Linked DNA regions of Asanoa ferruginea. The protein of the gene in region 2 interacts with the protein of the main gene of each other region in a pairwise test. Links are inferred from orthologs where the notes say so. Each region holds a gene or a part of one and is shown on either strand. Other genes may lie near its edges.

Evidence for each region.
Region 1: the proteins of rlmN (region 2) and ftsZ interact in binary tests that used the Escherichia coli proteins (3 or more experiments, as listed by UniProt). The link is inferred for Asanoa ferruginea from one-to-one orthologs.

The regions. Positions count from the first base shown.
Region 1 is NZ_QUMQ01000001.1:8,713,024-8,718,545, forward strand. What follows is about bases 2,573-5,454. They hold ftsZ (cell division protein FtsZ), read right to left. Parts: upstream 4,631-5,454; coding sequence 3,515-4,630; downstream 2,573-3,514. Other genes in these bases: DFJ67_RS40560 (cell division protein SepF), read right to left, coding at 2,573-2,590; DFJ67_RS40565 (YggS family pyridoxal phosphate-dependent enzyme), read right to left, coding at 2,795-3,502; DFJ67_RS40575 (cell division protein FtsQ/DivIB), read right to left, coding at 4,821-5,454. Also shown: DFJ67_RS44870 (hypothetical protein), read right to left, coding at 1-503; DFJ67_RS40550 (DivIVA domain-containing protein), read right to left, coding at 650-1,462; DFJ67_RS40555 (YggT family protein), read right to left, coding at 1,514-1,807; more of DFJ67_RS40560, read right to left, coding at 1,853-2,572; more of DFJ67_RS40575, read right to left, coding at 5,455-5,522. UniProt on the Escherichia coli protein: Essential cell division protein that forms a contractile ring structure (Z ring) at the future cell division site. The regulation of the ring assembly controls the timing and the location of cell division.
Region 2 is NZ_QUMQ01000001.1:4,077,613-4,085,607, reverse strand. Bases 2,125-4,999 are described here. They hold rlmN (dual-specificity RNA methyltransferase RlmN), read right to left. Parts: upstream 4,186-4,999; coding sequence 3,064-4,185; downstream 2,125-3,063. Other genes in these bases: DFJ67_RS19155 (DivIVA domain-containing protein), read right to left, coding at 2,125-3,020. Outside these bases: DFJ67_RS19165 (Rieske 2Fe-2S domain-containing protein), read right to left, coding at 1-1,008; DFJ67_RS19160 (hypothetical protein), read left to right, coding at 1,142-1,372; more of DFJ67_RS19155, read right to left, coding at 1,884-2,124; DFJ67_RS19140 (phosphatidate cytidylyltransferase), read right to left, coding at 5,373-6,566; frr (ribosome recycling factor), read right to left, coding at 6,684-7,241; pyrH (UMP kinase), read right to left, coding at 7,275-7,995.

The sequences.
Region 1 (5,522 bases), 4.6 Mb from region 2 along the record:
CCCGGTGCCGCCGGTGCGGCGCGGAGGTCGGCGAAACCCTGGTCGTATTGACCGGTCCGATCGTCGACAAGGCCCCCCGGCTCGTCGACTGTCGAAGTCGCCGCTCTGCGCCGACCGTATTCGGTGCCCTCGCCCGACCGGTAGGTGCCCTGGGTGGGCACGCTCGGTGGAGCGACGGGGTCAGCGACCGCGACAGACGTCTCGTCTGCCCCCCATGCGGTCGCCCGCCGGCGGCGGGGCTCGTCGCCCCGGACCGTCGAGCGGTGGTGGAACACTCTCGCGTCATCCTCGTCGCCGGCACGCGGAAAGCGCTCGTCATCGGTGTAGCTGGTCTGCGTCTGTGCGCGGGCGGCGGCTGCCTGGCGGGCGCCGACGACGAGCGCGACGGCGGCGAGCAGACTCGCCGCGATCGACAGGACCAACAACACGCTCGAACCACCTGCGAGTCCGAGCACGAGCAGCGTGACAGCACCGAGGATGAGCACCAAACTTGCAACGATCACGGCTCACCCCCGCCGCTTTCTGTATAGATGTCGTGGGTCCGGCGTGCCCCCGGGGGGACCCGGGAACGCCGGAGACACGGCACCGTCCGGGGGACGCATGCCCGCCCCCGGTTGGGCTTACGGAACCGTTGTCGGTTCGAAGAGCCCTAGCGGCCGGCTTCGAGGGAGCCGGAGCGTCCCGCGCCGCCGTAGGAGCCCGCGAGACCGGCGGTGGCCAGACCAGGTGCGCCGGACGCCACAGACCGATTGCCGTCGGTCCGGGTCATCTCGGCCTCGAGCCCCTGCCCACGACCGTCGAGGTCGCGGAGCTGGCTCTCCAGGTAGGCCTTGAGCCGGGTGCGGTACTCCCGTTCGAACTGCTTGAGCTCTTCGATGTGCTTCTGCAGCGCCGTGCGCTTGGCGTCGAGACCGCCCATGGCCTCTTGGTGCCGCTGCCGCGCGTCACGCTCGAGCGCGTCGGCCTTGGCCCGCGCCTCGCGAGTGACCTCTTCGGCCTTGGTGCGCGCGTCGGAGAGCAGCTTGTCGGCCTCGCGCCGGGCGTCGGACACGTGGTCGTCTGCCGTGCGCTGGGCCATCATCAGGACCCGGAGGGCCTGCTGCTCGCCATCGCCACCCACAACCGGGGCGCCCTGGGCGCGCATCTGCTCGAGCTCGCCCTGCATGGCACGGGCGGCCTGCTCAGCGGCGGCCTTGTCACGCTGGATCCGGTCGAGCTGGGCCTTGAGGTCGTTGAGCTCCGCCGCCAGTCGCGGGTCGGCACCCGGGCCGGCTGGCGCGCCGCCTCGGGGTCCGCCACGCTCGACCTGGGCGCGCAGCTCGTTGTTCTCCTCGATCAGCCGGGCGAGCTCGCGCTCGACCTCATCGAGGAATGCGTCGACCTCCTCCTCGTCGTACCCCCGTTTGCCGATCGGGGGTTTCTTGAAGGCGACGTTATGCACGTCGGCCGGGGTAAGCGGCATCGAAACTCCTCGGGTCAGTTGCGGCCGCGTAGCTCCTGGTCAGACACGGTGTCAGATCCAGCGCTCCACCACGAACGTCATCAGCACGAACAGAATAACCAAGAGCACAAGGGAAGCGAGGTCGATGCTCAGGTTACCGATCCGCAGTGGTGGGATCACACGCCTCAACGCCTTGAGGGGCGGATCGGTGACGCTCCACACCACTTCGAGTCCGGCGGCCGCACCTCGACTTGGTTGCCAACGACGGCCGTATTGGAGCACCGCGCTCAATACGAATCGTGCGAGCAGAGTGATCAGGAAGAAGTACAACAGCAGGTAGAGAACCTGGAACACAATCGAGATCACGGCTCGCAGGACCCTCCGTCTGGCCGACTCTGCCCTGCTCAAGGGCTATGGCAGGGTGAAGAAACCGCCTTCAGCGATCTTCGCCTTGTCCTCGGCTGTGACCTGGACGTTGGCCGGTGAAAGCAGGAACACCCGGTTGGTGACGCGCTCGATGGTACCCCTCAGACCGAACGCCAACCCCGCCGCAAAATCCACCAGACGGCGGGCATCCGACTCATCCATTTCGGTGAGGTTGATGATCACCGGAACGCCGTCCCGGAAATGCTCGCCGATAGTGCGGGCTTCGCGATAGGTGGTCGGGTGCAACGTCGTGATCTGGTAACGCTGCTCGTCGTCGGCGACTACAGCGCGTTCACGTAGCTGCACCTGCGGTGCCAGCGCGAGGTTGTCGCGGGTGGGGTAACTCACCGGCGCCGCGCTCTCCGGAGCCGGTGACCGGGTGATCGAACGCACGCTGGACCGCTCGAGCGCCCGCTCGGCGCGGGCCTCCCGGGCGTCGCGCGTCTCGGCCAGCTCGGCCTCGGCCGCCTCGAGGCGGCTCGGCGTGCGGTCGCTGTGCCGGGTCGACCGCGCCCGCGGCACCGCCGGCACGTCGTCGGCCTCTTCTTCCTCATCGGCGAACTCGTCGGCGTACCGGTTGGACCGGTAGCGTGATTCGCGGTAGCCGGCATCACCGGACCGGCTTCCGCCGGACCGGCCCTCGTAGCCGTCGTCATAGCCCCGGTCGTCGTCTTCCTCTTCGACCAGCCCGAGCCAGACGCCCGCCTTTCGCAACGCTCCCATGTGCCGCGCCCCTCCGTCCGCCGTGTGGCACGCGCCCCCCTGCTCGAGCCACTGTCACGCGCGTGGACTCCGCCTATGCATCGGCACCAGGCCGACCCTCCTGCGCCGTCATCCTCCCGGTTGACGGCACGCCCCCCGGCGCTGCGAAGGTCAGCTTGGAAACAACACCGATGTAGTTTGGTGTCCGCCGCCAGGCTACCCCAGCTAGTGACGCTTACCGAGCAACGCGCTACCGATCCGCACATGTGTCGCGCCGTATGAAACGGCGCTTTCCAGGTCATCGGACATTCCCGCCGACAGGACCGTGGCTGTCGGATGATCGACATGGAACGCGGCCGCGATCTCGGCCAGCCGGGAGAACGCTTTCTCCGGCGGCACACCCAGTGGCGCGACCGCCATCAGGCCCGCGAGGCGCAGCGCGCCGGCGTCGGCCACGGCCGCCGCGGTCGGGTCGAGCCCCCGGTCCGGGTCGGCGTCGCCGGGCACCGCGCCGCCCCGGTGCGCGTCTGCGTCGAGGCTCACCTGGAGCAGCACGTCGACGATCCGGCCGTGCGCGGCGGCGGCGCGGTCGAGCGCCGTCGCCAGCCGGACGCTGTCGACGGACTGCACGACGTCGGCGTACCCGCTGACTGATTTGACCTTGTTGCGCTGTAGCTGGCCGACGAAGTGCCAGCGGACCCGGTCACCGATCTCGGCGGCCTTGGGCGCCGCCTCCTGGTCACGGTTCTCGCCGACCTCCGTGACGCCGAGGTCGGCGAGCAACGCGACGTCGCTGGCCGGGTAGGTCTTCGTCACCGCGACCAGGGTGACCTCGTCGGTCCGTCCGGCCGTCGAGCGGGCGGCGTCGATCCGGGCGCGCACGCGCGCCAGGTTGGCCGCCAGCTCGGCGCGCCGGATGTCGTCTGCACTCACCCTGACAGGCTATTAAGAGCCGTTCTTCAGGAAGTCAGGGACATCCACGTCGTCGAAGAGCACCCGGCGGGCCGGCTGGGCCGGGGTCACCGGCGGCGGCACCGACTCGGTGACCGTGCTGGTCACCACCGGCTGCGGCTGGCTGGTCTTGCGCACCTGCTCGGCCGGCTTGTAGGCGGGCGTGCCGCCGTCGAAGCCCGCCGCGATGACGGTGACCCGCACCTCGTCGCCGAGCGCGTCGTCGATGACCGCGCCGAAGATGATGTTGGCGTCGGGGTGGGCCGCGTCGGTGACCAGCTGTGCCGCGTCGTTGATCTCGAACAGGCCCAGGTCGGACCCGCCGGCGATGGAGAGCAGCACGCCGCGCGCGCCGTCCATGCTCTGCTCCAGCAGCGGGCTGGAGATGGCGGCCTCGGCGGCCTCGACGGCGCGGTTGTCGCCGCGCGCGCTGCCGATGCCCATCAGGGCGCTGCCGGCACCGCTCATGACGCTCTTCACGTCGGCGAAGTCGAGGTTGATCAGGCCGGGCGTGGTGATCAGGTCGGTGATCCCCTGGACACCGGAGAGCAGCACCTGGTCGGCCTGGCGGAACGCGTCCATCATGCTGATGCCGCGGTCGCCGAGCGCCAGCAGCCGGTCGTTGGGAATCACGATCAGCGTGTCGCACTGGTTGCGCAGCTCGTCGATGCCGGCCTCGGCCTGCACCTGGCGGCGCTTGCCCTCGAAGGAGAACGGCCGGGTCACCACGCCGATGGTCAGCGCGCCGAGCTTGCGGGCGATGTTGGCCACCACCGGGGCACCGCCGGTGCCGGTGCCGCCGCCCTCGCCACAGGTCACGAACACCATGTCGGCGCCCTTGAGCACCTCTTCGATCTCGTCGCGGTGGTCTTCGGCGGCGCTCTTACCGACGTCGGGGTTGGCGCCGGCGCCGAGGCCCCGGGTCAACTCGCGGCCGACGTCGAGCTTGACGTCGGCGTCGCTCATCAGCAGCGCCTGCGCGTCGGTGTTGATGGCGATGAACTCGACGCCCTTGAGGCCGACCTCGATCATCCGGTTGACGGCGTTGACGCCACCGCCACCGATGCCGACGACCTTGATGACCGCCAGGTAGTTGTGCGGAGGTGTCATCGGGGGTGCCTTCCCTTCCCGTGTGCGGCCGGACGCGGCATGCCGCCGCTACGCGAAGGGCAAGGGAGGAAACCCTCACCCTCTACTAGAGGCTTAGAGTTATGTCAACTGCTCGGCCTCTGGGGCAACGTAAGCGGGACACGACCGTGATCCAAGGACCAGCTACGGCGTGTCGCCACGCGGTATTTCTTCAGCGGATCGTGACGACCTCGGGATCGCTGACGTCAATCGTCTTTCCGTCGCGTTGCAGCAACGCCGTGGTCACCGTCGCCTTGTCGGCGTTGCGGCTCGCGTCGCCCCAAACCACGGTGCGTCCGCCGGCCAGCTTGAGGCTGATCTGCGCCGGCCCGGCCACGCTCACGTCGACCAACTGACGGCGGACGGCCGGCGACAGCGCCGCGATCACGGCCACCGCACCCTTGACCGCGTCGGGGTTGCCCCGCGGGTCGGCCAGCCGCAGCAGCGGCAGGTGGGCCGGCCGGCGGTTGAGGTCCTGGAACACCACGCCGAAGCGGTCGACCACCAGGAACCGCTTGCCCTGCGGCACCACCGCCTCGGCCGTGCGCTCCAGCACGACGATGGTCAGCCCGCCGGGCCAGTCGCGGGTGACGGTCGCCTTCTCCACGGCCGGCAGCGCGCCCACCCGTGCGGCGACCGCGTCGAGATCGAGTCGGGCCAGCGGTGCGCCGGAGCGGACGGCCGCCGCGGCCCGCACCTCGTCGGGAGCGACCAGCGACGTGCCGTCGACCGCGATCGCGCGGACGCCGAGCAGGCTGGAGCCGAAGATCGCCCAGGCCAGCAGGCCGAGCACGGCGAGGCTGGCCGCGCCCACCGCCCAGGGCAGCGCGGCACGCACCCGCCGGCGCCGGGCCCGGCGCATGAACCGGCGCAC
Region 2 (7,995 bases):
CTCTTCGAGGAGCGGCTCGATGCGGCGCTTCATCTCCTTGAGCACGTCGATCTCGGGGTGCCGCCACGACGCCTTCTCGGCCACGATGATCGGGCGCTTGCGCTCGCGCATCTCTTCGAGGTGGGCCACCTTGTTGGCGAAGAACTCGTCGACATCGGTGGGGTGCGTGGTCTCGGCCGACGACTCGGTGACCTCGGTGACGCTGCCGGGCAGCAGAACGATGGCGTTGGTGCCGCCGACCTTGGCGTACTCCTTCATGAACACCGACTGGTCCGGGAAGATGTTGCCCTCGTCGCCGAAGATGTCGTTGAACTGCCACAACTCGTCGTCGAGGAAGCACGGCGGCCCGGCGATCGGGAAGACGTGCGACGCCTTCAGGTCATCGATGTAGCGCCAGGTCCGGTCAAACTGCCGATCGCGCTTCTGCTTACCGAACGCGGTCTTCGCCGACTGCGGCAGCTCGTAGACCATCGGATACCAGATCGCGCCCGAAAACTGCAGCATGTGCGCGTGCACGTGCCCGAGGGAGGTGAACAGTGACAGGTCGGTCGGCCGCGCGTCGTTCTGGTTGAGCAGCCGCACCCCGTCATATTCGACCCAGAGCGACGAGTCACCGATCGGCCCGTCCGTCGGCGACGTCAACGCCTGGATCATGACCTTGAGACCGCCGTCGAGCTCGACGACCTCCTCGGACACGGTCTTGATGAAGTCGGTGAACCCGAGCTCGCGAAGCTGGTCCTCGAGCTCACTGGTCGGATACTCCGGCAGCAGCACGCGCGCCTTCTTCGAGACAAACCGCTTAAGGTGCGGGGCGTCGAAGTGGTCGCGGTGCAGGTGGCTCAGATACAGGTAGTCGACCTGCCCGAGCGTCTCCCAGTCGAGCAGCGAGTTGTCGGGGAAGGGAAACCACGACGCGAAATAGGCGGGATTAACCCAGGGGTCGCACAGAATGCTCCCCGCTGGGGTGTCGATCCGCATGCTGGCGTGTCCCGTCCCGGTCACTCGCACGGCAGCAAACCCCCAAGATCAAAAGCATCGTCGTGTACGGCGAAAACGCTACCCGACGAGCCGGGGTGCCCGATCCTCGACGCCACGGGCGTGCCACACTGATCTCCGATCCATCCGAGGGAGGAGCCACGAGGTGGCAGAGCACGAGCCGGTCATCGCCCCCGACCAGAAGAAGCCGGGTCACCGCAAGGGCGGCCAGATCGGTGCCGTCGTCGTCGCGATCTCCCTGGTGCTGATGCAGTTCTGCAACAACGAGGTCTCCGGCGTCGAGCGCATCTGGCTCAACGGCATCGCCGCAGGCCTCATCCTCGCGGTCATCGGCGACGCCGTCCTCCGCCGCAACGGCCTCCGCTCCTCCTCCTAACCGGAGAAGCCGGAAAGCCGCAAAGCCCAAGCAGCAACCGGTCCCGGGCTCGTCGGCGGCACGACCGTCGCTCCCGCCGGGGACCGCTGCGCTGCGCTCCGCTGCCAGGCCCGCGCCACACAATCACCCCTGCCGCGACCCGAACAGGTCTGCGGGGGGCGATGGGCTTCATCGCCCAGATGCTGCCGCGGCAAACGGGAACAACGCGACGGGCACTCCCGGCCCCGAGCACGACCGCCCCGATGACCAGCGCTCGCGACCCCGCCATCCAGCCCGAGCACGACCGAAGACCATCGCCCAGCGCACGCGTCGGCGACATACCACAACGATCGGGCCCCGACCGGCGCGAGACAAAGCGAAGGCGCCGCCAGCCGCGCTCAGCGACCGCCGCCCATGCCGGCGCTGCCACGACCGAGGAGCCGGAGCCGGCGCCGCGCAGCCAAGCGGGTGCGGACAAACAAACGTCCCGCCCGCCGGTCAGTTGACCGACGAGCGGGACGGAAGAAAACCCTCAGCGCCGCCGAACGATGTCGCGAACCTCCATCAGCGCCTGCTCGACCTCAGCCTCGAAATAACCACCAGGCACCAGACCGAACTGCGTAGCGTCGAAATCGGCGTCAGTGATCGGGATCGGACCACGACCCGTCATGCCGGTCAGCACATCTTCGAAGAACCGGTCGACCTGAGCCGGGTCATACCCGCTGCCGAACCGACGCACCTGGAACGCCCGCCGCATCTGGTCGACCCGCGCGAGGTCGCTTCCGGGCGGACCCATGAGCGGCGGACCGCCCATACCGGGTGCACCGCCGGGCGCGCCGCCCATCGTGAGTCCGGGGCCGCCACCCATCCCGGGACCACCGGGACCAGGGCCCATGCCGGGACCGCCACCACCGGGGTGTGCCGGGCCGCCGCGGCCCAGGTCACCCCGCTCCGGCATGCGGATCTCGGCGGTCATGTCCATCTTGGCGCGCCGACCCGGCTGCTCCGGGCCGTCGTAGCGGTCGTCCGGCGGGAACCCGGGACCACGCCCACCCATCGGCGGGGGCGGTCCGGCCGGAGCACCGTCATACCCGCGCGGCGGCGGGCCGTCGAATCCGCCACCGTAGGGCGGCGGCGGGCCGGGACGCGCGTAGGGGTCGTCGTTGGGCAACGGGCGGGTGGGCAGCGGACCGCCACCCATGGCGGCCGCGCGCCGGTCGGGCGGACCCATCCGGTCCGGCGGGCCGAAAGAGCCCGGGGGCGGCGCCGCGATCGGCGGACCCATCCGGTCGGGCGGACCCATGCGATCGGGCGGACCCATGCGGTCCGGCGGCGGCCCGAAGCGGTCGGGCGGGCCGAGAGGTCCGGACGGACCGCCCATCCGGTCCGGCAGCCCCATCCGGTCTGGGCCGCCGGCACGCCCGTTGCGCTCCTCGAGCTCGCCGACCTGCCGCTCGACCCGGTCGAGGTGCAGGTCGACCTGCCATTCGTCGTATCCGCCGAAGCGGACCCGGAAGACGATGTCGTGTACTTCCTGCGCGCCAACCGGCTGGCCGACCGGGTCGCCAGCAAGGGTCGCCTCGACGCGGTCGAGGAACGCGTCGACCTCGTCGACCTTGTAGCCGCGACGGAGCGCCCGACGGCGGAATCGTTGACCCTGGCTCGCCACTATGTCTCCTGGTTAGTTCGCTCGGCCGCGGCCCCGAACGCGGTCATGTCGTCACCTCAGCAGCGGCAAGCTGGCCGCACGCACCGTCGATCTCGCGACCTCTGGTGTCACGCACGGTAGTCGACACGCCCGCCGCGCGCAGCCTCCGGACGAACTCGCGCTCGACCGGCTTGGCGCTGGCATCCCACTTGCTCCCCGGCGTCGGGTTGAGCGGGATGAGGTTGACGTGCGCGAGCCGCCCGGCCAGCAGACGCCCGAGCAGATCAGCTCGCCACGGCTGGTCGTTCACGTCTTTGATCATCGCGTATTCGACGGAAACACGGCGCCCCGTGCGATCCGCGTAATGCCACGCGGCGTCAAGCACTTCGGCCACCTTCCACCGTTGGTTGACCGGCACCAGTTCATCGCGCAGATCATCATCGGGCGCGTGCAGCGACAGCGCAAGAGTCACCGCGAGGTCTTCCTCGGCAAGCTTGCGCATCGCCGGCACCAGCCCGACCGTGGAGATCGTGATGTGCCGCTGGGAGAGCCCGAGCCCCTCGGGAGCCGGCGACGTCAGCCGCCGCACGGCCGCCAACACCCGGTTGTAGTTGGCCAGCGGCTCGCCCATGCCCATGAACACGACATGCGACAGCCGCGTAGGCGACCCCTCCATCGCACCGGACGCCGCGACCCCCGCCAGGTAGACGGCCTGGTCGACGATCTCCGCGGTGGACAGGTTGCGGGTCAGGCCGGCCTGACCGGTGGCGCAGAACGGGCACGCCATGCCGCATCCCGCCTGGCTGGAGATGCAGACGGTGACCCGGTCGGGGTAGCCCATCAGCACGCTCTCGACGAGCGCCCCGTCGTGCAGCCGCCACAACGCCTTGCGGGTGGTGCCGTCGTCGGTGGCCGTCTCGCGAACGGGCGTCAACAACAGCGGCAACAGATCCGTCGCGATCTTCGCCCGACTGGTCGCCGGCAGGTCGGTCATCGCGTCGGGGTCCCGCACCAACCGCCCGAAGTAATGGGTCGAAAGCTGCCGGGCCCGAAACCGAGGCTCACCGAGCGCGACCAACGCGGCCTCACGCCCCGCAACATCAAGATCGGCAAGGTGGCGCGGCGGCATGGCCGCACGCCGCCCGGCGGTCGCGGTCTTGGGCTGAATGATGGGCAGACTCGTCATGGCCGCTCCAGTCTCCCACGACTGGTCGATCACCTTCACCTGCCCGGGTGCCGGAACACAAATACGAAGATCCAATACCAATTCATCGACGCACGTCCGTCGGGTGTGCGACCGCTCGCTCCCGCGCGCACCGCTTCGCTGCCGACTCCGCGGCACACAATCAGTAACCCGAACCCCGATCGAATTGCCACCGGCACCGACTAATTGCGCTTTACCGCACACCACTTCCGAAACATCACTTTCCCCAACTCCGCCGCGCCCCGACCCGCCAACCCATCGGCAACCCGTTCCTGCCGCTGCGGCCCGCTCCCCGCCGGCCTCGTTGGGCGCCGGCCAGCACGGCGCCCAACGAGGCCGCCCCGTCCCATCAGTCGCCTCGGTCATCGCCTCGAGAGTCGCCGGCGTGGTCGCCGGCGCGCCGTCATCGCCGCCGCCGCCATCGGCGGGGTTTGCGCTGTCGCCGCGGTCACGCCCTAATTCGCCACGGGCCTCATCGCGGTCGTCCCCACCGGCGTTCGGCGCGGTCACAGCCATCGCCACCGTCGGCGCGTCGGCCGGATCGCCGCGGCCACAGCCGTCATCCCCCGACTGTCGCCACGATCGCCGCGGTCCGCGCCTTCGCCGCGGCCCCGCCGTCGCCACGATCGCCGCCGGCCTGATGGCGGTCGCCGTCATCGGTGCGGTCACAGCTGTCGTGCCACCGCGGTCGCCGCGGTATTGGCGGTCGCCGACATCAGGGCCGCGGTCCGCGCCTTGGCCTGCGACGGGATCGTCCGCGATTTCGCCGCACCGAAGATGGTTGCCCCACAGGGGTGCCTTGCCGCCGCGGTCACCGACGAGTACAGCCGGCGCAGCACCGCGGTCGCGTTCGCCGCGCCCCCGCCGTCGCCACGATCGGCGCCGGCCTGATGGCGGTCGCCGTCATCGGTGCGGTCACAGCTGTCGTGCCACCGCGGTCGCCGCGGTAATGGCAGGCGCCGACATCAGGGCCGCGGTCCGCGCCTTCGCCGCGCCACCGCCGTCGCCACGATCGCCGCCGGCCTGATGGCGGTCGCCGTCATCGGTGCGGTCACAGCTGTCGTGCCACCGCGGTCGCCGCGGTAATGGTGAGTGCCCCGAGGTCAACGGCGCGGTCACCGCGTCGGGGCAGGCAGTAGTGGCCGCCGCCGAAGCGGACGGCGCCGGGGTCAGCGGACCGGGGCGAAGATCGACAGGAGCAGGTAAGCGGTGGGTACCGCGAACAGGATCGAGTCGAGGCGGTCCATCAGGCCGCCGTGGCCCGGGAGCAGGCGGCTCATGTCTTTGACGCCCAGGTCACGCTTGAGCATTGATTCGCCCAGGTCGCCGAGGACTGCTGCCACGCTGATCGCCACGCCGAAGACGGCGCCCCACCAGAAGTCGATGTTCAGCAGGAAGTAGCAGGTCAGTGCGCTGCCGACGGCGGCCGCTACCACCGAGCCGCCGAAGCCTTCCCAGGACTTCTTCGGGCTGATGGTCGGTGCCATGGGATGCCGGCCGAAGAAGACCCCGGCCGCGTAGCCGCCCGTGTCTGACAGCACCACCGCGATCAGCACCACCAGGACCCGGTCGGCGCCGTCTTCCGGGACCGCCAGCAGGGCGGCGAAGCCGGCTAGGAACGGGACGTAAACCGCTATCAGGGTGGACACGGTCATGTCCAGCTTGAAGCCCTTGGTCCCGTCGGCCAAGCGCCAGACGGCCGCGGCCAACAGCGTCGCCACCAGGCCGAGGAGCAGGGCGTCGGCACCGGCGTACCAGGCCAGGCCGACCATCAGGATGCCGCCGGCGATCAGCGGGATGGTCGGCGGATGCGCGCGGACCTCGCGGGTGGCGCGGCTGACCTCCCAGATGCCGATGGCGACCGCGAGCGCGAGCACGCCGAGGAAGGCCGGCTTGTAGAGGTAGAGCGAAGCGACCAGGACCCCGCCGAGCGTGACGCCCACGCCGATCGCGGCGGGGAGGTTGCGGCCGGCGCGGCTGGGCTTCTGGGACGTCGGCGGCCGGCCGGGGCCAGCCCGGCGCTTGCCCGGCCCGCGGCGACGCTGGGGTGGGTCGGACGGCTCGTCGTCGGATCGCGCGCGGCGACGGTCGGCGTCGGGACGCGGCTCGCCGCGGCGGCGGTCGTCGTCGCGGGGGGCGACGACCGGGAGCTGGGTCGTGTCGGCCGTGTAGCCGTTGACCTCGGGCTCGTGCCTCGGGTCGGGGTCGGGCTCGGGCTGCTGTTGGAACCCGGGTTGCGTGGGGCCGGCCCAGCCCGGGACATCGAGGTTGGCGGGGAAGCCCGGGTCGTAATCCTCGGGCGCGACACCTGGGTGTCGCGCCCGACGCGGATCAACGCTCGAATAGGGGTCGGAGTAGGACATCACGCCGTAACCGGGCTCGCCGTTGAACGCCGCATGTCGCCGAGCCCCCCTTCGCGTATCGATCTCCTGACCAGGAGGAATCGTGCCGAGCCTACTGCACTCGCGGCCGCCTCCAGCTCAGACCTCGAGCAGCTCGGTTTCCTTGTGCTTGAGGAGTTCATCGATCTGTGTGGTGTAGCGGTGAGTCAGGTCGTCGAGATCTTTCTCGGCCCGTCGCCCCTCGTCTTCCCCGGTCTCGCCGTCTTTCACCAGGCGGTCGAGCTCTTCCTTGGCCTTACGCCGTACGTTGCGGATGGCGACCTTGGAATCTTCGGCCTTGCCCCGCGCGACCTTGATCATCTCGCGGCGGCGTTCCTCGGTCATCTGCGGGAGGTTGATGCGCAGCTGGTTGCCCTCGTTGTTGGGGTTGACCCCGAGGTCCGAGTCGCGGATCGCCTTCTCCATCGCATTGATCTGCGAGTTGTCGTAAGGCTTGATGATCGCCATCCGCGGCTCCGGGGTGCCCACGGACGCCATCTGGGTCAGCGGCGTCGGGGTGCCGTAGTAGTCAATGACGATCTTCGAGAACATCGCCGCGTTGGCTCGCCCGGTGCGGATCGCGGCGAACTCCTCCTTGGCGTGGTCGACCGCGCGATCCATCTTCTCTTCGGCCTCGAAGAGTGTGTCGTCGATCACCTGGTCCGTCGCCTCCTTCTGGGGATGTGGCTCTCAGTTGGCTGTGATCAAGGTGCCGATGCGCTCGCCCGCGACGGCCCGCATGATCGTGTCGTCGCCCTCGGCGCCGAACACCAGCATCGGCAGGCCGTTTTCCTCGCAGAGGCTGAACGCGGCCGCGTCGGCGACCCGCAGGCCACGCCGAAGCACCTCGGCGAACGTGACCGAGTCGAACTTGCTGGCCGTCGGGTCGGTGCGCGGATCGGCGGTGTAGACCCCGTCAACCCCGTTCTTGCTCATCAACACCACGTCGGCGCGGATCTCCAGCGCGCGCTGGGCGGCGACGGTGTCGGTGGAGAAGTAAGGCATCCCGGCGCCCGCGCCGAAGATCACCACGCGGCCCTTTTCCAGGTGGCGGATCGCGCGCAGGGGGATGTAGGGCTCGGCGACCTGGGCCATCGTGATCGCGCTCTGCACCCGGGTCTCGATGCCTTCCTTCTCCAGGAAGTCCTGGAGGGCCAGGCAATTCATGACCGTGCCGAGCATGCCCATGTAGTCGGCCCGGGCGCGGTCCATGCCGCGCTTCTGCAACTCGGCGCCGCGGAAGAAGTTGCCACCGCCGACGACGACGGCGACCTGGACGCCACGACGGACGACGGACGCGATCTGGCGGGCTACGGCCTGCACGACGTCGGGATCGACACCGACCATGCCTCCGCCGAACACCTCGCCGGACAGTTTCAGAACGACCCGGCGGGGCCGGCCCGGAGGTGGT